2 regions of the Photobacterium carnosum genome follow, and region 1 is predicted to be linked to the other one. Evidence: predicted binding sites of a transcription regulator. Region 1 holds the regulator's gene; the other holds the start of a gene.
The links. The regulator PurR, encoded in region 1, represses purine synthesis genes. The targets are predictions, from matches to a motif close to TNANGNAAACGTTTNCNTNA.
Positions count from the first base shown of each region.

Region 2: the regulator PurR is predicted to act here: its motif matches at 2,755-2,774, upstream of purM (phosphoribosylformylglycinamidine cyclo-ligase).

Region 1 is NZ_WMDN01000003.1:104,469-110,768, reverse strand. Features, by position in the region: gene GLP24_RS04095 (MotA/TolQ/ExbB proton channel family protein) at 1-610, shown strand, start outside; gene GLP24_RS04090 (ExbD/TolR family protein) at 607-1,026, shown strand; gene GLP24_RS04085 (heme/hemin ABC transporter substrate-binding protein) at 1,026-1,943, shown strand; gene GLP24_RS04080 (FecCD family ABC transporter permease) at 1,961-2,998, shown strand; gene GLP24_RS04075 (heme ABC transporter ATP-binding protein) at 2,995-3,786, shown strand; gene purR (HTH-type transcriptional repressor PurR) at 4,164-5,168, shown strand; gene GLP24_RS04065 (TfoX/Sxy family DNA transformation protein) at 5,542-6,129, shown strand.
Region 2 is NZ_WMDN01000026.1:13,035-19,334, reverse strand. Features, by position in the region: gene GLP24_RS17275 (DUF2066 domain-containing protein) at 1-383, opposite strand, end outside; gene GLP24_RS17270 (uracil-xanthine permease family protein) at 659-1,912, shown strand; gene upp (uracil phosphoribosyltransferase) at 2,008-2,634, opposite strand; gene purM (phosphoribosylformylglycinamidine cyclo-ligase) at 2,836-3,876, shown strand; gene purN (phosphoribosylglycinamide formyltransferase) at 3,881-4,522, shown strand; gene GLP24_RS17250 (class II glutamine amidotransferase) at 4,604-5,401, opposite strand; gene lpcA (D-sedoheptulose 7-phosphate isomerase) at 5,490-6,068, opposite strand; gene dauA (C4-dicarboxylic acid transporter DauA) at 6,170-6,300, opposite strand, start outside.

The sequences.
Region 1 (6,300 bases):
ACGGTTTATACAAGTATTACTCTGTACTGGTGTTGGAAAAACCAAAGTTACCGCCCTTTTGGATAAACAAAATCGCCATGATGATCGCGCACTTGATCAGTTAGCAGAACAACTTAAACACCAACGGCCATTATTATGTAAAGGCATCTCGATGCTGATTTCCCATCGTCATTTTACGAAACCATTACGTGAAGATGCCGCGGGTATTTGGCTACTTCAAAAACGTCAACAATTGCGTTCAGGGTTACGATTACTGAGTTTAATTGGTGTGATTAGTCCGCTATTAGGTTTACTTGGTACGGTGTTGGGCTTAATTGAAATGTTTAAAAGCATTGCCCTATCAACAGGCTCTGTGACTCCCAGTGATCTTGCTGATGGTCTAGGTTTAGCGATGCGCACTACCGCTGCTGGCTTAATTATTGCCCTGCCTGCCATTACAGGCTCACAATTATTAGGCTTATGGGCCGATAGCATCATGGCGACATTAGAGCACAGTCTAAATCGTTGTAATTTATGGTTAGAAGGCATGAACATTGATGTCGGTAATGGCCCAGTAAAGCCGTGTGATACTTGTGAAGAAAACCCAGCTTACAACGGTAAATCAGCATGATTAGTATCAATAATCATCAGCAAAACACAGATGAACTCAACCCTGATTTAACGCCTTTATTGGATATTATTTTTATTGTGATGGTGTTTTTATTACTTACCGCAACAGTGAAAATTAAAGCATTAGATGTAGAATTACCGCAAACCGCGACTCAAATATTACAAACAACCAAAGCCGATCCGATCACAATAAACCTCGTTGCCGCTGAACCTTATTGGGCATTAGACGGTCAATCGATCGACAACTGGGATAACTTTTCACAACAACTATTAGCCGCTGTAAAAGCACAGGCAAATAAACCCGTCGTTATTGGTGCTGATAAAAAAGCCTCAGTCGAACAGATGCTCAAATTATTAGCTTTTCTACAAAAAAACGACATTAAAGCCACGCAACTATTAATGGAAGATCAACAATAATGGACCGTCATACCTCTTTTATAACTGCACCTTTTTTACGATATATTTCTCAAAAAATACTGTTATCAACCACACTGTTTATCTCCGCATCAAGCTTATTTAGTCCCTTAGCCCATGCGCAAGCAGAACCAAATTCTGCAAGAGTGATTAGCGCGGGTGCTGCTATTACTGAAATCATTAATGCATTAGGGGCTGAGCAACAATTAATTGCCGTCGATGTAACCAGTAAAACACTGGTGGCAGATAACATGCCTAAAGTGGGTTATCACCGTCAACTGTCAGCAGAAAGCTTGATTGCTTTAGCCCCGACTCGCATTATTGGCTCCGATGAAATGGGTCCACCAAAGACATTAACATTGTTAAAGCAATCGGGAATTGAGGTCGATATTGTTAACGGTGGTGAAACGGTGCCTGATTTACTGCATCGAATCGATCAAGTGGCAGCCTTAACCCAACATTCACAACAAGCGCAGCAGCTTAAACAAACCATAACCACCACAGTAAAAACGATTAAACAAAACAATTCACACCAGACTCAGCCTAAAAAAGTATTGTTCTTAATGATTCATGATGGACGACCAATTAGTGTTGCCGGAAAAAATACCACCGCCGACAGTATTATTACTTTAGCGGGGGCAATAAACCCAGCAGCGGCGATGGTATCAAATTATAAGCCAGTTTCAACCGAGGCCATTTTACAAATGCAACCTGATATTATTTTACTCAGTAACCGTACGACAGCCTCCATCAAAGACATGGCACAACTTATCAAAAAAATGCCCGTCTTAGAGGCAACCCCTGCGGCAAAAAATAATGCAATTGCAGTGATTGACGGTACGGCATTAATTGGTGGCTTAGGCATCCATAGTATTAATGAAGCTCTGCGCCTTAATCATATTTTCTACCCACAATCGTAATCTGAGATAAAGCCATCATGAACGACAGCCGTATTTCACCCCATGTTATTTACACTATCAGTATTGGATCATTGCTCTTTGCATTATTAAGCTCAATTGCAATTGGACCGATGGATATCAGTTATAAAGATAGTTTTATAGCATTATTACCTGGAGACCATCAGCTTGCCGCTCATATTGATCTCGTGATCCATCAAATACGTCTACCACGAACATTATTGTGTATTGCTATCGGGGCAATACTGGCTATTTGCGGTGCTGTTCTACAGGGATTATTTCGTAACCCCCTCGCAGACCCAGGTATTATTGGTATTTCAGGAGGTGCTGGCCTAGGCGCAGCTTTTGCGATCATTTTATTTACCCCGTTAATGACGCAATATCCTTTATTAATGAATATTGGTGCTGTGCCCTTCTTCGCTTTTTTGGGTGGCGCTATTAGTACCTATTTGGTGTATCACCTTGGCACCGATAAAAATGGTACATCTGTCGTGGTAATGCTATTGGCGGGTGTGGCAATTGGAGCGATTTCGGGTGCAGGTCTTGGGTTACTTAACTATATTGCGAATGATCAAGCGCTACGTGATTTTTCTTTATGGTCAATGGGCTCGTTAGCAGGAGCGACGTGGCCGAATATTGGCCTCGCTTTTGTGAGCCTCGTCGTCATTTATTATTATTGTTATCGCCAAGCAAATGCGCTTAATGCGTTTTTATTGGGCGAAGCTGAAGCTCGTCATATGGGGGTAAATGTTCAACATCTAAAGCGTAGTTTAATTATTGTCTGTGCTGCGGGTGTAGGTATTACTGTTGCTATTACGGGTCCGATTGGCTTTATTGGTCTGGTGATCCCCCATTTAGGACGCATGATTTCAGGTCCTAATCATAAAACCCTCTTACCCATTTCAGCTATTTTAGGCGCATTGATTTTACTCGTTGCCGATATGATCGCCCGTAGTGCGTTTGCACCGCAAGAACTCCCCGTGGGTATTATTACCGCCATTTTAGGCGCTCCATTCTTCATTTATCTACTTAATAAACAAAAAGGCAGAATCGCATGACGGCAACCTCAGCACGCTCAACTGTAATTTCAGCACGTAATTTACAGTTAACACTGGCGGGTAAAGTCTTATTAGATAATTTTAGTATCGATATAAAAGCAGGAGAAATAACAGCACTACTCGGGCCTAACGGTGCAGGTAAAAGTACCCTTCTTAAAATACTGTGCGGTGAAATAGAGCCTGAAAGTGGTCAAGTTGCATTTTTTGATCGTGATATAAATAGTTGGCAACGATCTGAACTAGCGTGTCATTTAGGTATTTTGCCGCAACACAGTTCGCTCTCATTTGCCTTTACCTGTAAAGAAGTGGTTGAGCTTGGTACGATGCCGCTATGTTTATCACGTCAAGAAATTGACCGAATTACTACCCAAACCATGCAAGATACTGACGTCATTCATCTTGCTCAACGCTTATATCCAACGTTATCTGGTGGTGAAAAACAACGGATCCATTTCGCACGCGTTTTAACCCAATTAAGCCAAGCACATGATAAATGCATTCTAATGTTAGATGAACCGACATCAGCCTTGGATTTAGCTCACCAGCATAAAACATTACAAATGGCACAAATAATGGCGGCTAAAGGTGCGGCGGTTATTATTGTATTACATGATCTCAACTTAGCCGCACAATATGCTCAACGGATGGTTATTATTCAGCATGGTAAAATTCAAGCCGATGGTTCACCATGGCAAGCATTAACCCCCCTAATAATTCATAGCATCTATGGCTGGCACGTTTCTGTACATCCTCATCCTGTCCATGGTTATCCTTATCTACTATCATAATATTATGTTGATCGTACCTAGTAAATTTTAGTAACCTTACGATAAAATTACTGAAATTAACGTTTTTTTGTTGATAGCTATCAAATAATTTACTCCAAGACAATTGAAACGTTGCACTACGCGTAACACTCAGTAAAATGTGAACGCAAGCGATTACACTTGAAAAATATGCAATAATTATAAAAGCCGCAAACAAATGCGGTTTTTGGTGTTAATACCATTTAAGTATGTAATAAAACATTATCGGTGCCAAATTGAATAATTAACGAGAGAGTTTACGTAAATACATTGAATTATATTCATCTCAGTAATTATTCAATTTGGTACCACAGAATTAGCTAGAAACAACTCTAGCACTCATTATTAGAAGAATAAATATGGCGACCATTAAAGATGTTGCACGTATGGCTGGAGTTTCAACGACAACAGTTTCACACGTAATCAATAAAACGCGCTTTGTCGCAGAAGCCACACAAAAAAAAGTACTGGCTGCTGTTGAAGAGCTTAATTACGCACCAAGTGCTGTTGCGCGTAGTCTAAAATGTAATACCACTCGCACTATTGGTATGCTAGTAACTAAATCAACTAACCCTTTTTTTGCTGAAGTTGTACATGGTGTTGAAGAGTACTGCTACCGCGAAGGTTACACACTCATCTTATGTAATACTGAAGGTAATCTTTCTAAGCAATATGATTATTTACGTATGCTTGCAGAAAAGCGTGTCGATGGCTTATTAGTGATGTGTTCTGATCTTGATCAGAAACTATTGGATCTGCTTGAGCGCCAAAAAGACCTACCTATGGTTGTAATGGACTGGGGTCCAGAAAGCCCACATACTGATAAAATTCAGGATAACGCCGAGCAAGGTGGCTATCTTGCGACTAAATATTTTATTGACCATGGTCATAGTCGCATTGGTTGCTTATCTGGCCATAATGAGAAAACCACTTGTCGTGAACGTTTAAAAGGCTTCAACAAAGCGATGGCTGAAGCTAACTTAGCCGTTAACGAAGATTGGATCCTTGAAGGTGACTTTGAGTGTGATTCAGCGGTTATAGCGGCTGAAAAATATATTGCAATGACCGAGCGCCCAACGGCTATTTTCTGTTTTAATGACATCATGGCAATGGCACTTATTAGTACCTTTGAGCAAGCTGGGTTACGTGTTCCTGATGATATTTCAATTATTGGTTACGATAACATTGATCTTGCACCTTACTTCGCACCGCCATTAACGACAATCCACCAGCCAAAACGTCGTTTAGGTAAAACCGCCATTAAAATTCTAATGGACCGAATGAAGAACAAAGATCATGAGCGTCAAATTTTTGAAATGGCACCTGCAATCGTTGAACGCAAGTCTGTAAAAGATTTACGCTAATATAACAACCTATTTATCAAGCCAATATTTCTATTGGCTTTTTCATCCATTCGTAATCAATCCAATCCTTATCTCTACCGTCGCTATCCTTACCGTCAGAAAACATGAGCAATCTCACAGATTCATCAGCTGTCATTAATATTAAAACTTACCTTTTTAAAAGATCGAATATAATGAACCTTGTAAACACATATAATAGTAAGCAAAAGACTTACAAAATATAAATAATACTTCACTATTGATAGTATTATTTATAGAGTAATGCATGGATGATTTAGAGTAGGCAATTTATCTCGTAAATAACTTTAATAATAAAGTAAATTTACAACTACTTTAATGTTAGGTGACACTCATTTATTCACCGAGTAGAAGTATGGACAAACCAATATTAAAAAATTCATTACAGCTATTAGATCATTTAGGCAACGTTAGATCTCGCTCCATGTTTGGTGGCTTTGGTATTTTCGCAGGTGAGACAATGTTCGCACTGGTCGTTAATAATAAACTCCATCTACGAGCAAATGCAAAAACAAAAGAGGAATTTAAACAAGCGGGTTTAAAACCCTATATCTATGAAAAACGAGGTTTTCCCGTCAGAACAAAACATTACGCTATTCTTGATGAATGGTGGGAAGAACCTGAAAAAATAATAGAGCAAGCAAAATATTCTCTTGAAGCAGCACAAGCTGATAAAAAAGCAAAAGAATGTTGCACTCCGGATAGAATAAAAGATTTACCTAACCTACGGCTTTCAAATGAGAGGATGCTTAAAAAAGTCGGAATTCAAACGATTGATCAACTCTATGATATTGGTGCACTCAACGCCTATAAGGCATTACAAAAAAGACAAGAGGCATCATTAAGTTTAGAGTTACTATGGGCATTGGAAGGCGCTATACATGGCCAACATTGGTCAGTAATACCAGAAAGCAGACGCAATGAACTGCTAGCTAAACTATAATAAATATCCGTCAACTGGCTAAGTGACGCTTAAGAATAAAGAGGCCCAGTGCCTCTTTAATTTATCCAACAAATACACGTATCTACCCCTACACAATCCTTACATTACCCATTCCAAATCAATAAACATGATAAACGCACGCTAAAATGTACATTTATTGAACAAGTAAAT
Region 2 (6,300 bases), on a different contig from region 1:
ACCATCCACACTAAAATATTTGGACGTTGCTCTTTCCAAATACTCGCTTTTGATTTAATCAATAATTGTTTAATTTGGTTTTTATCAAAGCTTAAATTAATAGCGCGTTGACCATCAACTTGACTATAACCAAGCTGACTAACATAACGACCGCTATTAGTAATCGCAGTTTTAATCGTAGCGTTATTTAAAATATCAGTATTACCTGATATTTTTACCAACACATTTGCTAATCCCTGTTCACGGGCAGCTTGATCGGCTTGTTGGTCACTTCCGATCAAAGTAACTTGGGTTCGATAAAGATCATTTACCGTCGCAGCTTGTACCGGCAATACCAATACCGCTAAAAATAATAATGCAAATCGCAACATAGTAAGACTCATGGTTAACTCAAAAAAATGGACCTATTAAAGCAGACAACAGGCTTTATCATTGGTGCCGTATCATAGCGCAGAGAATGAGAAAATTATTCGACAATTTCAGCAATATCATTTTATAACTCACATTTTTAATAGTGCAAAGATCACTCATATGCAAACAAAACGCCATTCGTTCTAAATTCGAGCAATTACAGGTACTTTTCGTCTTTTATTAATCTAGGTTATCGTTTGCTTTCGTGATAGGATTGCGCGATTTTTTTTACTTAGAGATGAATATCATGATGCAGGTTCTTCAAGGTGCACAAATGCTATTTGTAGCATTTGGCGCATTAGTTCTGGTTCCGTTATTAACAGGACTGGATCCTAATGTGGCTTTATTTGGCGCAGGTGCTGGCACACTTTTATTTCAAGTCGTCACTAAACGATCGGTACCCATTTTTCTAGCCTCATCTTTCGCCTTTATTGCTCCTATGATGTATGGCATCCAAACATGGGGTGTTGCAAGCACTATGGGGGGTCTCATGATGGCGGGCGTGGTTTATGTCATCATGGGCGGTATCATCAAGATTCGTGGTGTTGGGTTTATTCATCGCTTATTACCTCCCGTTGTTGTCGGTCCAGTCATCATGGTGATCGGTTTAGGATTAGCACCCGCGGCAGTGAATATGGCAGTAGGTAAAACTGGCGGCGGTGACGTGCAATTAATCGCTCACGATACTGCTTTATGGATCTCAGCGATTTCCCTTACGGTCACTATTACCTTAAGTGTTTTTGCTAAAGGTATTCTAAAATTAATTCCAATCGTCGGCGGTATTACAGCAGGTTACGTTACTAGTCTTGGTTTTGGTGTTATTGATTTCACACCTGTTGTACAAGCAAGTTGGCTGGCTGTTCCTAATTTCACCTTGCCTGAATTCAATATCAATGCTGTCTTGTTTATGATTCCAGTAGCAATTGCACCTGCGGTAGAACATGTCGGTGATATTTTAGCTATTTCTAATGTAACAGGAAAAGATTACCTCAAAAAACCAGGCTTACACCGTACAATGGCGGGTGATGGCATTGCAACAATTGTCGCCTCTTTTCTTGGTGCACCACCTAATACTACCTACTCAGAAGTCACAGGTGCCGTTATGCTGACCAAAGCATTTAATCCTGTCATCATGACTTGGGCAGCGGTTACTGCAATTGTTTTAGCATTTGTTGGTAAATTAGGCGCAATACTGCAAACTATTCCAGTACCAGTAATGGGCGGCATAATGATTTTATTATTTGGTTCGATTGCAACGGTTGGATTAAATACTCTGATAATAAATCAAGTCGATTTACATAAAGCCCGCAATCTCGTGATTGTAGCCGTAACATTAGTATTTGGTATTGGTGGAATGGCATTTGGTATCGGTGAATTTAGCTTACAAGGTGTGAGCCTATGCGGTATTGTTGCTATTTTATTGAACCTGATTCTACCACAAGATTTAGGTGAAACTAATGTGGTTGATAATGCACAAATTGAAGATACTGAACATCTATAATTACAACAATTGTCATTTATAGACGACCAATTAAAATAAAAAAAACCGGACATTCTTGGTCCGGTTTTTTATATCAGCGATAATCAATACTAAAATTATTTAGTACCGAAAATTTTATCGCCCGCATCGCCAAGACCAGGAATAATGTAACCCTTATCATTTAGCTTTTCATCAATAGCCGCTGTGTATAGCTCTACATCTGGGTGCGCTTTTTCTAAAGCCGCAATACCTTCAGGCGCAGCAACAAGTACCAATACCTTAAATTGCGTACAGCCATGTTCTTTTAATAGATCAAGCGTTGCAATCATTGAACCGCCAGTCGCCAGCATTGGATCAACAACCAATGCAATACGCTCATCAATATTCGACGCTAATTTATTAAAGTACGGAATAGGCTCTAGCGTTTCTTCATCACGGTAGATACCAACAACACTGATACGTGCACTTGGCATATGCTCTAATACACCATCCATCATACCTAAACCGGCACGAAGAATAGGCACTACAGTCACTTTTTTACCCTTTAGTTGATCAACTTCAACTGGACCATTCCAACCTTCAATGATCAATTTTTCTGTTTCGAAGTCTGAAGTCGCTTCATACGTTAATAGGCTACCAACCTCGGTTGCCAATTCGCGAAAACGCTTAGTGCTAATATCACCTTCACGCATAAGACCAATCTTATGTTTAACCAGCGGGTGTTTCACCTCAACGACTTTCATCTCGACTCCTGGGAACTAAATTATAAAAAAATATAAAAATCGCAGCATTATATACCAAGCCAATCGATTGCCGATAGTATCAAATGTTTAATTGGCTAAAAAATAGCCACACTCACAATTTGACGCAAACGTTTGCCTTACTATAATAACTGCTGTTATTATATGTTGGTTTTTTACTTTAATGCGTTTGAGGGATCATCTGTGAGCAACAAAAACTCTTCTCTTAGTTACAAAGATGCTGGTGTTGATATTGATGCTGGTAATGCGTTAGTTGACCGTATTAAAGGCGTAGTTAAACGCACTCATCGCCCTGAAGTTATGGGGGGGATTGGTGGTTTTGGTGCTTTATGTTCATTACCAACTAAATATAAAGAACCCGTTTTAGTGTCAGGAACTGATGGCGTAGGAACTAAACTTCGCCTTGCTATAGATCTAAAACAGCACGATACCATTGGTATTGATCTGGTGGCCATGTGTGTTAATGATCTGATTGTACAAGGTGCTGAACCATTGTTTTTCTTAGACTATTACGCCACAGGTAAACTGGATATCGATACTGCAGCCAGCGTTGTAGCAGGGATTGGTGAAGGGTGTATTCAATCAGGTTGCGCACTCATCGGTGGTGAAACTGCTGAAATGCCGGGCATGTACCATGGCGAAGATTACGATGTCGCGGGGTTCTGTGTTGGTGTGGTAGAAAAAGCTGACATCATTGATGGTTCAAAAGTCACTGCTGGCGATGCACTTATTGCTGTCGGTTCAAGTGGTCCCCACTCAAACGGTTATTCATTAATTCGTAAAATATTAGAAATTTCCCAAGCAGATCTTAATCAAGATCTTGACGGTAAAAAACTATCTGAACATTTATTAACACCCACTAGAATTTATGTCAAATCAGCGCTAAAAATGATTGAGAACTGTGATATTCATGCCATTTCTCACATTACTGGTGGTGGTTTCTGGGAAAATATCCCACGCGTATTACCACAAGGTACTAAAGCCGTTGTTGATGGCAACAGCTGGCAATGGCCTGCTATTTTTAACTGGTTACAACAGGCGGGTAATGTCGATACCTATGAAATGTACCGAACCTTCAACTGTGGTGTCGGTTTAGTGATTGCTTTACCACCAGCACAAGCAGCACTGGCAATTGAAATTTTACAGGCCGAAGGCGAAAATGCTTGGCTGCTCGGTGAAATTGCTACAGCCGCAGTCGGTGAAGAGCAAGTAGAGATTAACTAAAGCTATGCATAATATTGTTGTCTTAATCTCAGGAAATGGCACTAATTTACAAGCGATTATTGATAGTTGTGCCAATGGCATCATCAAAAATAGCCGTATTGCTGCTGTGATCTCAAATAAAGCCGATGCTTATGGCCTTGAGCGAGCCCAATTTGCCAACATAGAGACACTTTCTATTGCTGTAACTGATTACGCCAACCGCCAAGATTATGATCAAGCTCTGATTGAAAGAATTGATGCTTATCAGCCTGATGTGATTGTGTTAGCGGGTTTTATGCGGATTTTATCTGCAGATTTCGTCAACCATTATCAAGGGAAAATGCTTAACATTCATCCTTCCTTGTTACCTAAATATACGGGATTAAACACCCACCAGCGCGCTATTGATGCGGGAGACACAGAACATGGCACCAGTGTCCATTTCGTTACCGAAGAGTTAGATGGTGGCCCCGTTATTTTACAGGCTAAAGTGCCAATTTTCACAACAGACAGTGTCGATGATGTTATTGAACGAGTACAACGACAAGAACATAATATCTATCCATTAGTGATCCAATGGCTACTGAGTCAGCGATTATTAATGCAAAATGGTGATGCGGTGCTAGATGGTAACAAACTGCCACCACAAGGCTATGCTGCACAGTAATGACTTAATCTATTTATCTAAAAAAGGCGACCTCATTGAGATCGCCTTTTTATTATCTGTTACTAATAGCGGGCACTACCGTTAGCAAGTACTAACATCTACTGCAATTGCATCATAAACCACTTCACCAAAATGGAATACACGAAATTCACCACTTACCATCTTCTGCCAATTTTCATCATTGGTTAACGGCTGAGTAGCAATGACCGTTACTACATCATTGGCGGTTGTTTCACGTTGAAAATCAATTGTTACGTCTTCATCAATTAATGATGCTTTACCAAACGGAGCTCGACGAGTGATCCAATGTAAGTTATTAGTACAATAAGTTAGTACATACTCACCATTACTCAGTAGCATGTTATACACACCCAATTGACGTAATGTGTCACAACACTCCGCAAAATAACCAAACACTGGCGTCATATCAGCGGGCAAGACCGGGAAACGAATCTCTAACTGGTTCATTAACCAACAGAATGCAATTTCACTGTCAGTATCACCCACCGCTTGATTGCGGCCAGTCACTAATTGCTCATAACCTGTCAGTTGACCATTATGAGCAAAAGTCCAATAATTACCCCATAGCTCACGCGTAAAAGGATGCGTATTTTCTAAACTCACCCCACCACGATTAGCCTGACGAATATGACTCACAACAGCATGACTCTTTATTGGATATTGTTGCACCAACTCGGCAATACGTGATTGACAGCTTGGATTAGGATCTTTGAACGTTCGACATCCTTTACCTTCATAAAAGGTAATTCCCCAACCATCACGGTGTGGTCCTGTATTACCACCACGCTGCATTAAACCAGTAAAGCTAAAACAAATATCTGTTGGTACGTTGGCACTCATGCCTAATAATTCACACATTTTTATTTCTGCTCTTTTTGCTGAATCATGCTTATTTAAAGATCAATAATCATTGTTATTATTTGATTTATTTATAACCAATCGACGATTATTTTTCCATTTCTTTTTCAACTAACATAATTAAAATATGAATAATTTTAATATGAATTTCTTGAATGCGATCGGCATAACCAAAATGTGGAACTCGAATTTCAACATCCGCCAATCCTGCCATTTTGCCGCCATCTTTACCTGTTAAGGCGATGGTCTTCATTCCCTTAGCTTGCGCCGCTTCAATTGCTTTCAGAATATTGGCAGAGTTGCCTGAGGTTGATAATCCAAACAATATATCGCCTTTAGCGCCGACAGCTTCTAAATAGCGAGAAAATACATATTCATAACCAAAATCATTACTGACACAAGATAAATGGCTCGGATCTGAAATTGCAATTCCAGGATAACCTGGGCGATCATCTCGATAGCGACCGGTTAATTCTTCAGCAAAATGCATCGCATCACAATGAGAACCACCATTACCGCATGATAATACTTTTCCACCTTGCTTAAATGAATCAGCTAACAATTTAGCCGCCGCTTCAATATCTGCTAAGTTCTTATCATCATTTAAAAAACGGTTTAGGACGTCAGCGGCATCAGTCAATTCGCTGTGGATCAGATCTTTATACATAAGCTGCTCTCTCAATGTTTTCCATTAAATACAAATCAAGCGAGCAATATGCTCGCTTGATGGTGTAATACATCAATAATCGCAGTTTACATACAAATAACTTACAGTGTCGACTCTTGATCTGATGCTTTGTCGGAATTAACCACTAAAATTTGCTGCAATTGCGTAATTGACTGCACTAAATGAAGATTTGTCAGTTCAAATACACCTGCATGCTCCAATTTACGTTCAA